Regions from separate parts of the Allobosea sp. genome, predicted to be linked through region 3. Evidence: predicted binding sites of a transcription regulator. Region 3 holds the regulator's gene; each other region holds the start of a gene.

Region 1 (4,212 bases), on a different contig from region 3:
TCTCGCGGTCGTAATCCGAGGTGGTCTCCTCGATCTGCGCCTTGATCTGCGCGACGCGGGCGTCGATCTCGGTCTTCTTGCCGGCGCCGTCGACGATCGTGGTGTTCTCCTTCTCGATCCGGACCTTCTTGGCGCGGCCGAGCATCTGGAGGGTCACGTTCTCCAGCTTGATGCCGAGATCCTCGCTGACCGCGGTGCCGCCGGTCAGGATCGCGATGTCCTCCAGCATGGCCTTGCGGCGGTCACCGAAGCCCGGAGCCTTGACGGCCGCGACCTTCAGGCCGCCACGGAGCTTGTTGACGACGAGCGTGGCGAGAGCCTCGCCCTCGACGTCCTCCGCCACGATCAGCAGGGGCTTTCCGGTCTGGACGACCGCTTCCAGAAGCGGCAGCATCGTCTGGAGCCCCGAGAGCTTCTTCTCGTGGATCAGGATGTAGGGGTCTTCCAGCTCCGCGACCATCTTCTCGGTGTTGGTCACGAAATAGGGCGAGAGATAGCCGCGGTCGAACTGCATGCCTTCGACGACGTCGAGCTCGGTCTCGGCGGTCTTGGCTTCCTCGACGGTGATGACGCCCTCGTTGCCGACCTTCTTCATCGCCTCGGCGATCATCTCGCCGATCGTGCGGTCGCCATTGGCGGAGATGGTGCCGACCTGCGCGACCTCCTCCGAGCCGGTGATGGTCTTGGAATGCTCGCCGAGCGACTTCGTCACCGCCTCGACGGCGAGATCGATGCCGCGCTTCAGGTCCATCGGGTTGATGCCGGCGGCGACCGCCTTGGCGCCCTCGCGGACGATCGCCTGGGCGAGTACGGTCGCTGTCGTGGTACCGTCGCCGGCGGCGTCGTTCTGCTTCGAGGCCACCTCGCGGACCATCTGGGCGCCCATGTTCTCGAACTTGTCGGAAAGTTCGATCTCCTTGGCGACGGTGACGCCGTCCTTGGTGATGCGGGGCGCACCGAAAGACTTCTCGATCACGACATTGCGGCCCTTCGGACCCAGCGTGACCTTCACGGCATTGGCAAGCGTGTCGACGCCGCGCAGCATCCGCTCGCGCGCGTCCTGCGAAAACTTCACGTCCTTCGCAGCCATGATTCCTCACTCCTTCAGACTTGAGGTTTCAGGTTGATGATGTGGGATGAAGGCCCCGTCAGGCGGCCTTCTTGAGGGCGGCCGTCGTCTCGACGACGCCCATGATGTCGGCCTCCTTCATGATCAGGAGATCCTGGCCATCGATCTTGACCTCGGTGCCGCTCCATTTGCCGAAGAGCACGCGGTCGCCGACCTTGACGTCTGGCGGCACGAGCTTGCCGGTTTCGTCGCGCGCGCCGGCGCCGACGGCGACGACCTCGCCCTCCTGCGGCTTTTCCTTGGCGGTATCGGGAATGATGATCCCGCCCTTGGTCTTCTCCTCGGCGTCGATGCGCTTCACGACGACGCGGTCATGCAGTGGCCGAAACTTCATGAGTTCCTCCAATTTCCATGTCGGTCACATGTCAAAGCGGGCCGGCCCTGTGCGGGTCTCGCGGCGAGGTTCCGCGCGCCCCTGAGGCGCCGTGCCCGCGCGATGATTTGGGTTGCCCGATTTTCGCCTTCAAGAGGCCGGCAGCACTTTTTTTGATTGAGTGCTAACAGGCTGAAAAGGCATCACAAACGCAACCTTTCATCTTGCCAGGGCTTTGAAAATCCGCTGCCATCGGCGCATTGAAACCAGGGAGCTGAAAGGAATGGCTTCGACGGACTTCGCCCGCCAGATCGCCGGCTACGGATTGACCACCGCCGGCATTCTCTACCGATTGCCCGATCACCCTTCGATCCTGCAGGAATATATCTGGCAGGATTACGACCTCGCCCCGCGCTTCCCCGAGCTCAACAAGTTCCTCGCCTTCTGGCAGGCCGAGCTCGACGGCAAGCTGTTCCGCATCACCGTGGCTCACAAGGATCTGATCGGCCCGGCCGATCTCAGTGCGGTGAGCGGCGAATTCCGGCTGCAGTGATGTCGATGCGCCCGCGGACTTGACCCCGCGGGCGAGCCTCCCAAAATGATGGCAGCCGCGAAGAGCCAAAGCGTGCGCGACGCGGCGATCAACCAAACCGGATCCATGTTGCTTCCAGGAGGATATGGCTATGGCAATGTTGGCGATCGTTCCCCGCCTGGGGAGGACTGCATGATGACATCAGACGACTTTGAGAGGCCGGTCGTGATCCTGACCGGCTTTGGGCATCCGACCGCGGTCGCATCCGCGATGGAGGCCTACATGTTCCTGGCCGACTGGCCGGTGAGCAGGCGGGATCCCGTACACGGCTTCGCGCTGAAAGGATGCCTGGCAGCGATCCGTGGCGAGATCGAAGCTGATACAGCGCGCGGCCTGTTCGCATCCTGGGCGGAAAAGCACGACCTTCTCGCGCCCGATATGGCTGCCTTCGCAGGACGCCGCAGGGAGGGCTCGCGCGGCCACGCCTGACACGACAAGAGCCCGGTGCCGCCAAACGCACCGGGCAAACGTGCGGAGGATACGGGTTCGCATAATCTGAATGCTACGCAGCGGGGGGCACCGTTGTTGCGCATTACTCGCATCCGCCTGGGAGTCGGGGGATGCTAGGAGAGAGCCAGGCGATCGTTCGCGCAGGGCATTCCTCGCGCGATCGTTCAAGTCGCCAAGACCCTGGGATGGGCCTGCGATGCCCGAACATGATTGGGCGCGGCAGCGATCTGGTGGCTGGTCTCGCCGCCTGGGAAGCGCCGATCCCCTCTGCTCTATCTTTTCTCCACGGCCCCGGCTCGCCATCACGTGATCAAGAGGCTTGTCGATCAGCAAAGGCCGGATCGCATCACCCGAACCGGGGAACAGCCTAGGCTGCTTGGGCGGGAGAGCGACAAGTCCCGTTCGGGCACGCGATGGATGAAGGCGCCCTGGCGTCCTTTGTTGCCAGTTCCGAGATCGGTTCGCCGTCATGGCTGTGGAGTGCCATCGTAGCTTTGGCAATGTCGCGTGTCGCTGCCGTGGCTCATTGGCCTTGAGGCGTCGCGGCTGGGTTTGCTAACGGGATCGTCGTCGAAAGATCACGGCGTCGCATTCGACCTCTGCGATAAACCTCCGCCTCAGGCATTGTGAGAAACGGCCTCCGGAAAATAAAAAGGCAACCATTTCATATTTCGGAATCGCCAAGAAAGAATTTCCTTGCATCTTTAAAAGTTATCATCTAGATATAAGCGCATCGAGATTGCTTGGTTGGTTTTTGTTTTATCGCGCCTCCTGCGCGACATCGATGATCCCCCCTTTCAAAATCGTTCTGAACTCATCCGATATTCTGTCGGGGAGCGACAGAGTTTGCCAAAAGGAGGGTTTTCATGACCACCGGCACCGTGAAATGGTTCAATTCCACCAAGGGCTTCGGCTTCATCCAGCCTGACGATGGCGGTCAGGACGTGTTCGTGCATGTCTCCGCCGTAGAGCGGGCTGGCATGCGGGATCTCCGCGAGGGCCAGAAGATCGGGTTTGAGGTCGCTCGCGACAACAAGTCCGGGAAGATGGCGGCGGAGCAGCTCCAGACAGCGTAAATCAGGCAATGCGTCATCGGCGACCACGGATGTACTGGCGCCTTGACCATAGCCATCGGAAAGGCCGGGCTCATGCTCGGCCTTTTTTGCTTTCGGCTCGCTCGCACTGAAGATCCAGCGATCGACCACAACGCAAGGAGAAGCAACATGCTTCAACAATCCAAACAGCTGTGCAGGGCGGTGAGAAAACCATCCAGTGAAGCGCCTGCGTTTGTGCGGGCGCGGGCGGCGTAAAAGTCGTCCACTGGATAGGCTGATCCCTTTCGGGGTCGGCGGGGATGTTCGCTGTGGAGGTCTACGCGGCGGTTCGCGATTTCGTTTTCAATCAAAAGCAGAGCCGACGGGAAGCGGCTCGCGTGTTCGGGCTGAGCCGCGAAACGATCGCCAAGATGTGCCGGTTCTCGATCCCTCCGGGCTACACGCGCACGAAGCCGGTCGAGAAGCCGAAGCTCGGTCCGCTGCTGCCGGTGATTGAGGCGATCCTGGACGGAGACCGGGCGTCTCCGGTGAAGCAGCGCCATACGGCGAAGCGGATCTTCGAGCGGCTGCGGGACGAGCACGGCTTTGCCGGCGGCTACACGGTGGTGAAGGACCATGTGCGGCTCTGCCGGGCGCGGGGCCGCGAGACCTTCGTTCCGCTGGCCCATCCGCC
Region 2 (4,212 bases), on a different contig from region 3:
GGAGGCGAGCGAGAAGAAGCCCGCCTCGGCGAAGCCATGGCTCTCGGCCAGCACCGCGCGGTTGAGGAGCGGGATCGCGGCATGGATCGCGTTGCCCGCCACCAGCGGCAGGCCGTAGCGCGCGAAGCCGCGCATCAGGTCGGTCCTGAACGGACCCGGCGCCGGCTTCGCATCGGCCAGCCGGCCACGGATGGCGAGCACGGCGCCACCGGCGCTGAGGAGGCCGCCGAGGAGGACGATGGTGGGGTCGCGCGTCGCCCAGGCGCCGCCGGCCATCAGCAGCAGGGCGGCCCCGCTCCTGACCAGGACGAGCCGGGCGTAGGCCGCGTCGAGGAAGCGGGCGCGGGCGATCGCCGCGTGATAGTCGAACCAGCCCGCGGCGACGCCGCCGGCGACCGAAGCCATCAGCAGCGCCGCCGGCAGCCCGGTATCGACGCCCGCCAGCAGCGCCGCCGCGAGCAGCGCTGAGAGCGACAGGCCGATGCCGGCGAAGAGCAGGTCGAGCGTCGCCCGGATGCCGGGATCGCTCTCACGGCTCTCGGCGGAATAGAAGCGGACGACGCAGAGCTTCAGCCAGTCGAGCAGCGCGGTGTTGACCAGCACGACGATGGCCGCGCCGATGGCGTAGCGCCCGAAGGCATCCGGCCCGAGGAACAGGGCGATGACGAGCCCGAGGACGAAATTCAGCCCGGCATTGACGATGAAGGGCAAAAGGACGCTCATCGTGCCTTCGTCATCCCATCCCGCTCGCGGCCCCGGCGACTCAGCCGGGCTTCCGGCGACGCACCTCCTTATACCAACGGCCTTCGTGCCCGCCTCATCGTCATTGCGAGCGCAGCGGGGCAGCGGCGGTTTTCCAAGCGGCCGCTTTCCCCGAAGACCCCCTGCAAGAACGGCATGGAGGGGCTGTGGCGCCCGGCCCTAGGCGAAACCTCCGATCCGCCCTAGACCGGAACGCGGTTCCCATGCCGTCCATGGGGCGCCCTCCCGGACGCAGCCCGACATCATGACATGGTCCATCGCCCTGCGCGCCACGCTCGGCATTGCCCTGCTCACCGTCATGGATGCGGTGGTGAAGGGCCAGATGCAGCACCACCCCTTCGCGATGGCGCTGTTCATGCGCTTCCTGATGGGCGGGCTGTGCGCGCTTGCCGTGCTCGCCATCGTGCGCCCTCCCCGGCCGACCCGCGCCAGCGTGATCGGCAACCTCGCGCGGGTTCCGCTGGTCGTGCTGTCCGCGGGAAGCTTCTTCTACTCGATCTCGGTGCTGCCGCTGGCGGAAGCGCTGACGCTCTCCTTCCTCGCACCGGTCTTCGTCGCCCTGCTCGGCGGGCTGCTGCTCAAGGAGAAGATCGACCGGCGCATCCTGCAGGCGCTCGGCTTCGGGCTCGCCGGCATGCTGGTGATGGTCTGGCCGCGCCTGCAGGGCCATGTCGGCGGGACGGGGCTCGGCGTCGCGGCCGCGCTGTTCTCGGCGGTGACCTATGCCTTCAACCTGATCCTGCTGCGGCGCATAGCGGTTCGCGAGCACCCGGCCATCATCGTCGCCTTCCAGAACGCCGGGCCGGCTTTTTTCATCGCCGTGCCGGCCTGGCACGTCTTCGTGCCGATGAGCCTCGGCGACCTCACCGCCTATTTCAGCGCCGGAGTGCTCGCCGTGGCGGGCCACCTCACGCTGACCTCGGCCTATGCCCGCGCGGCGGCTTCGCGGCTGGCGCCGATCGAGTACACGGCGCTGGTCTGGGCGAGCCTGCTCGGCTTCTTCCTGTTCGACGAGGTGCCGCTCTACACGACCTATCTCGGGGCGGTGCTGATCGTGGCCGGGACCATCGCGATCAGCCGGCGCTAGGCGGCTTCGCGCCGACGACCGGCCACATTTACTTTATTGCGGGAGGCATCCTTGACTCCGCAAACCCCCGCGCCTATCTCCGCTCCCATCTGTTAGCACTCTCATCAGGAGACTGCTAACAGCCTCCCCCGGGGCCTTTCAGCGGCGCCCGTAGCGAATGAGACCGAGAGGAAGACAGAACCATGAAGTTCCGTCCTTTGCATGACCGCGTCGTGGTCCGCCGCCTGGATGGCGAGGAAAAGACCAAGGGTGGCATCATCATCCCCGACACCGCCAAGGAAAAGCCCCAGGAGGGCGAGATCGTCGCCGTCGGCCCGGGCGCCCGTGACGATGCCGGCAAGCTCGTCGCCCTCGACGTCAAGAAGGGCGATCGCGTGCTCTTCGGCAAGTGGTCGGGCACCGAGGTCAAGATCGACGGCCAGGATCTCCTGATCATGAAGGAATCCGACATCATGGGCGTCGTCGGCTGATCGCCGCCCGGACGTTCTTTCCCGTTTCCATTTCCAAGGATTAGCTCTCATGGCTGCCAAAGACGTCAAGTTTTCCTCCGACGCCCGCGACAAGATGCTGCGCGGCGTGGATGTCCTCGCCAACGCCGTGAAGGTCACGCTCGGTCCCAAGGGCCGCAACGTCGTGATCGAGAAGTCGTTCGGCGCTCCCCGCATCACCAAGGACGGCGTCACCGTCGCCAAGGAGATCGAGCTCGCCGACAAGTTCGAGAACATGGGCGCCCAGATGGTCCGCGAAGTCGCTTCGCGCCAGAACGACCATGCCGGCGACGGCACCACCACCGCCACCGTGCTCGCCCAGGCGATCGTCCGCGAGGGCGCCAAGTCGGTCGCGGCCGGCATGAACCCGATGGACCTGAAGCGCGGCATCGACCTCGCCGTCGACGCCATCGTCGCCGACCTCAAGAAGAACTCCAAGAAGGTCACCTCGAACGCGGAAGTCGCGCAGGTCGGTACGATCTCGGCCAATGGCGACGCCTCGGTCGGCGAGATGATCTCGAAGGCCATGCAGAAGGTCGGCAACGAGGGCGTGATCACCGTCGAGGAGGCCAAGACCGCCGAGACCGAGCTCGACGTCGTCGAGGGCATGCAGTTCGACCGCGGCTATCTCTCGCCATACTTCATCACCAACTCCGAGAAGATGGTCGCCGAGCTCGACGACCCCTACATCCTCGTCTTCGAGAAGAAGCTCTCCTCGCTCCAGGCGATGCTGCCGATCCTCGAGGCCGTGGTGCAGACCGGCAAGCCGCTCCTGATCATCGCCGAGGACGTCGAGGGCGAGGCGCTCGCCACGCTCGTCGTCAACAAGCTGCGCGGCGGCCTCAAGGTCGCGGCCGTCAAGGCTCCGGGCTTCGGTGACCGCCGCAAGGCCATGCTCGAGGACATCTCGATCCTGACCGCCGGCCAGATGATCTCGGAAGACCTCGGCATCAAGCTCGAGACCGTGACGCTCAACATGCTCGGCCGCGCCAAGCGCGTGCGCATCGAGAAGGAGAACACCACGATCATCGACGGCGCCGGCAAGAAGAAGGACATCGAGGCCCGCGTCACGCAGATCAAGGCGCAGATCGAGGAGACGACCTCGGACTACGACCGCGAGAAGCTCCAGGAGCGCCTGGCCAAGCTCGCCGGCGGCGTCGCGGTGATCCGCGTCGGCGGCGCGACCGAGGTCGAGGTCAAGGAGAAGAAGGACCGCGTCGACGATGCCCTGAACGCGACCCGCGCCGCGGTCGAGGAAGGCATCCTGCCGGGCGGCGGCGTCGCCCTGCTGCGCGCGCTGAACTCGGTCAAGTCGCTCAAGACCCAGAACGACGACCAGAAGACCGGCGTCGAGATCGTCCGCAAGGCGATCGCCGCTCCGGCCCGCCAGATCGTCGACAACGCCGGCGATGACGGCGCGGTCGTGATCGGCAAGCTGATCGAGGCCAAGGACTACGCCTATGGCTACAACGCCCAGACCGGCCAGTACGGCGATCTGGTCAAGGCCGGCATCATCGACCCGACCAAGGTCGTGCGCACGGCGATCCAGGACGCGGCTTCGATCGCGGGCCTGCTGATCACCACCGAGGCGATGATCGCCGAGGCGCCGAAGAAGGACGCCCCGATGCCCCCGATGGGCGGCGGCGGTGGCATGGGCGGCATGGACTTCTGAGGAAGTCCAAACGCCCAAAGCGTACAAATGCCGAAATCGGGCAAGCCCGGTTTCGGAGGCGGCATGGACTTCTGAGGAAGTCCAGCTCCCACCGAAATGATGGAAGGCCCGGCGCAAGCCGGGCCTTCTTTTTTGCGCTGCCGGGACCAGCCTTCCGTTCCGTGGCCTTCCTCGCCTATAAAAGCGGCAAGCGCCTCCGCCAG
Region 3 (4,212 bases):
CCGAGGAAGCCGCAGCGGAAGCCGAAGCCGAGCGCGGCCGAGGTCTCCATCTCGTAGGAGAACGAGGCGTCGTTCAGGCGCAGCTTCGCCATGGCGCCGCGCAGATCCTCGAAATCGGCGGCGTCGACCGGGAAGATGCCGCAGAACACCACCGGCTGCACCGGCTTGAAGCCCGGCAGCGGCTCGGCGACCGGCTTCTTCTCGTCGGTGATGGTGTCGCCGACGGCGGTGTCCGCCACCTCCTTGATCGAGGCGGTGAAGAAGCCGACCTCGCCGGGGCCGAGTTCCTTGACCTCCTGCATCTTGGGCTTGAACACGCCGACGCGGTCGACGCCATAGGAGGCGTTGGCGCGCATCATGCGGATGGTCATGCCCTTCTTCAGCACGCCGTCGATGATGCGCACCAGCACGACGACGCCGAGATAGGTGTCGTACCAGCTATCGACCAGCATCGCCTTGAGGGGAGCGTCGGGGTCGCCTTTCGGGGCGGGCAGCTTCTCGACGATCGCCTCGAGCACGCCTTCGATGTTGAGGCCGGTCTTGGCCGAGATCGGCACGGCGTCGGAGGCATCGAGCCCGATCACGTCCTCGATCTGCTGCTTGATGCGCTCGGGCTCGGCAGCGGGCAGGTCGATCTTGTTGAGGACGGTGACGATCTCGTGATTGGCGTCGAGCGCCTGGTAGACATTGGCGAGCGTCTGCGCCTCGACGCCCTGCGAGGCGTCGACCACGAGCAGCGAGCCCTCGCACGCGGCAAGAGAGCGCGAGACCTCATAGGCGAAGTCGACATGGCCGGGCGTGTCCATCAGGTTCAGGATGTAGTCCTTGCCATCCTTGGCGCGGTAGTCCAGCCGCACCGTCTGCGCCTTGATGGTGATGCCGCGTTCCTTCTCGATGTCCATCGAGTCGAGGATCTGGTCGCTCATGTCGCGCGCGGCGACGGTGCCGGTCTGCTGGATCAGCCGGTCGGCCAGCGTCGACTTGCCGTGGTCGATATGGGCGACGATCGAGAAATTGCGGATATTGTCGATGGTGCGGGTGCTCATGCGCGCGCCATAGCAGTGAAGCCGCCCGCCGCCAAGCGGGCGCCATCGTCATTGCTTCGCCACGCTCGCAATGACGGAAGAAGGCGTGCTTCGGCCTTCCGTCTCAGCCTTCGTTGGCCTCGCCGCGCACATAGGGCTCGACCGGCCCCTTGAGCGTGATCGTCATCGGCCGTCCGAAGCGGTCCTTGGCGGTGCCGGCGGCGACCTTCACCCAGCCCTCGGAGACGCAATATTCCTCGACATTGGTCTTCTCGACACCCTTGAAGCGGATGCCGATGTCGCGCGCCAGCACCTCGGCATCGTAATAGGGGCTTTCCGGGTTGACGGAGAGACGGTCGGGAAGCGCTTCGGACATGGGCGGAACCTGGATTGGCGGAAACGATGGCTTTCCGCGCTCGATAGCCGCTTCCGCCGGCAAAGCCAACTCAGCGCTGCACCCGGCCGCCCGCCTGCTCGATCAGCCGCGCGACGGCGCCCTGCCCGCGCGCGCGGGCATGGGCCAGAGGTGTTGCGCCGTCGCGGTCGGCGAGGTTCGGATCGGCGCCGGCGTCGAGCACGAGCTTCGCCACCTGCTGATGGCGCGGGCCGCCATCGCCGAGGATCACGATCTCCAGGAGGCAGGTCCAGCCGAGATCGTTGACGTGGTTCACGTCGATGCCGCTGGTCAACAGCAGCTTCACCGTCTCGACATGGGCGCGCTCGCAGGCCGGGATCAGCGCGCTGCCGCCATAGCGGTTGCGCAAGGAGAGATCGGGCTTGAGCGGCAGCATCGCCGCGACGATCTCGGCCCGGCCGGCGGCGCCGGCGAGGAGCCAGGGCGTGTCGCGGTTGGCGGCCTGGGCATTGAGGTTCGCGCCGGCGGCGAGCAGGGCTTTCGCCGCCCCGACATGGTTGCCGGCGACGGCGACGAGCAGGGCCGTCCGGCCTTGCGCATCGCGCGCTTCGAGATCGGCGCCCTGCGCGATCAGGGCCTTCACCGCCTCGGTGCGCCCGGCCTCGGTGGCCGCGATCAGATCGGATGCGGCCTGCGCGGGGGGAAACGTCATCAGGCAGGCTCCGAGGATGATCGTCCGCAGGCGGTGTTTCATCGGCTCGTATCCAGCAGGCGGCCGACGACCTTCGCCGTATAGTCGACCATCGGCACGATGCGGGCATAGTTCAGCCGCGTCGGGCCGATGATGCCGACCACGCCGACGATGCGCTGCTCGGCGTCGCGGAAGGGCGCGGCCACCATCGAGGAACCGGACATCGAGAACAGCTTGTTCTCCGAGCCGATGAAGATGCGCACGCCGTCGCCCTGCTCGGCGCGGGTCAGGAGGTCGATCACGTCGGTCTGGGTCTCGAGATCGCCGAACAGCATGCGGATGCGTTCCAGGTCCTCCTGCGCCCTGAGATCGTCGAGCAGGTTGGCCTGGCCGCGCACGATCAGATGGCGGTCGCTGCCGGGCCCGGCCTGGGTCGCGATGCCGCTTTCGACGAGGCGGGCCGTCAGCGCGTCGAGCTCGCGCTCCATCTGGGCCCGCTGCCCGGCAATCTCGCCGCGGAGCTCGGCGAGTGTCTTGCCGAGGACGCGGGCGTTGAGGAAATTCGCGGCCTCGCTCAGCGCCGAGGCCGGCAGCCCGGCCGGCAGCGCCAGCAGCCGGTTCTCGACCGCGCCGTCCTCCGAGACCAGCACGACCAGCGCGCGCAGCGGATCGAGCCGCACGAATTCGATGTGCTTCAGCCGGACATCGGCCTTGGTGGTGACGACGACGCCGGCGCCGCGCGACAGGCCCGACAGCAGCGCGGAGGCTTCCGCCAGCGTCTGGTCGAGATTGCGGTTGCCGGCCGCGACCTTGATCTGGGCCTCGATGCGCGCGCGCTCCTCGGCGGTGAGGTCGCCGACCTCCATCATCGCATCGACGAAGAAGCGCAGGCCCCGCTCCGTCGGCAGCCGCCCGGCCGAGGTGTGCGGCGCGTAGATCAGCCCCGCGAGCTCCAGATCGGTCATGACGTTGCGCACCGTCGCCGGCGAGAGCGCCATCGGCAGAAGCCGGGCGATGTTGCGCGAGCCGACCGGCTCGCCGGTGGCCAGATAGCCGTCGACGATCTGGCGGAAGATGTCGCGCGAGCGCTGGTCGGTCTCGACCAGGTTGCTCAGGGTCTCGGGGCGGGGGGTGGGGGCGCTCATGGACCTGTTCAGGCGAACCGTCGTTCCTTGTCCTATTGTCGTCATGCGGAGGCCGCGGATCAAGGGGCGGCGCGGCCGGCGCCTTGCCGTGTCGGCTGCGAGCGCCTACAAGCCGCCACTTCCCGAACGACAGGACAGTTCCATGCGACCCTCCAAACGCGCCGCCGACGAGATGCGCAAGGTCACGCTCGAACGCGGCGTGGTGCGCTATGCCGAAGGCTCCTGCATGGTGACGTTCGGCGAGACCAAGGTGCTCTGCGCCGCGACCGTCGAGGAAAAGGGGCCGCCCTGGCTGCGCGGCACCGGCAAGGGCTGGGTCACGGCCGAATATTCCATGCTGCCGCGCGCGACCCATGAGCGGACGCGCCGCGAGGTCACTTCCGGCAAGCCGTCGGGCCGCACGCAGGAGATCCAGCGCCTGGTCGGCCGCTCGCTTCGCGCCGTCGTCGATCTCACCGCGATCGGCGAGCGCCAGATCGTCGTCGACTGCGACGTGCTCCAGGCCGATGGCGGAACCCGCACCGCCTCGATCACCGGCGCCTGGGTCGCGCTGCACGACGCGCTGAAATGGATGGAAGGGCGCAATTTGCTCAAGGGCACGAACCCGCTGAAGGACCATGTCGCGGCCGTCTCCTGCGGCATCGTCGCAGGGCAGCCGGTGATCGATCTCGATTATGTCGAGGATTCCGGCGCCCAGACCGACGCGAACTTCGTCATCACCGGCACGGGCGGCCTCGTCGAGGTGCAGGGCACGGCCGAGGGCGCACCGTTCTCGGAAGAGGAATTGCTTGCGCTGCTCAAGCTCGCCAAGGGCGGGGTTTCCAGGCTCGTCGCGCTGCAGAAGGCGGCGGTGGCCTGACGATGAGCCCGCACCGCCTCCTCACCGGCAAGGTCGTGATCGCGACCCACAATCCGGGCAAGCTGCGCGAAATGCGCGAGCTGCTCGCGCCCTATGGCATCGCGCTGGTCTCGGCCGGGGAACTCGGCCTGCCCGAG

The links. Region 3 encodes HrcA, which represses chaperone genes, less so after heat shock. Its sites were predicted from a motif close to GTTAGCACTCNCNNNNNGNGAGTGCTAAC; they were not measured.
Region 1: a site for HrcA is predicted at 1,603-1,631, ahead of groES (co-chaperone GroES). Genes of this name have one in related genera too.
Region 2: a site for HrcA is predicted at 1,941-1,969, ahead of groES (co-chaperone GroES). Genes of this name have one in related genera too.

What each region holds. Positions count from the first base shown of each region.
Region 1 covers NZ_JAMLIX010000002.1:457,752-461,963, forward strand. Annotated here, with positions in the region: gene groL (chaperonin GroEL) at 1-1,090, opposite strand, end outside; gene groES (co-chaperone GroES) at 1,149-1,463, opposite strand; gene M9917_RS17275 (usg protein) at 1,726-1,995, shown strand; gene M9917_RS17280 (DUF982 domain-containing protein) at 2,041-2,463, shown strand; gene M9917_RS17285 (cold-shock protein) at 3,351-3,560, shown strand; gene istA (IS21 family transposase) at 3,839-4,212, shown strand, end outside.
Region 2 covers NZ_JAMLIX010000002.1:195,398-199,609, reverse strand. Annotated here, with positions in the region: gene M9917_RS15880 (lipopolysaccharide biosynthesis protein) at 1-723, opposite strand, end outside; gene M9917_RS15875 (DMT family transporter) at 1,007-1,849, shown strand; gene groES (co-chaperone GroES) at 2,032-2,319, shown strand; gene groL (chaperonin GroEL) at 2,369-4,009, shown strand.
Region 3 covers NZ_JAMLIX010000001.1:999,071-1,003,282, reverse strand. Annotated here, with positions in the region: gene lepA (translation elongation factor 4) at 1-1,046, opposite strand, end outside; gene M9917_RS04715 (DUF3297 family protein) at 1,150-1,401, opposite strand; gene M9917_RS04710 (ankyrin repeat domain-containing protein) at 1,472-2,134, opposite strand; gene hrcA (heat-inducible transcriptional repressor HrcA) at 2,131-3,216, opposite strand; gene rph (ribonuclease PH) at 3,359-4,075, shown strand; gene M9917_RS04695 (non-canonical purine NTP pyrophosphatase) at 4,078-4,212, shown strand, end outside.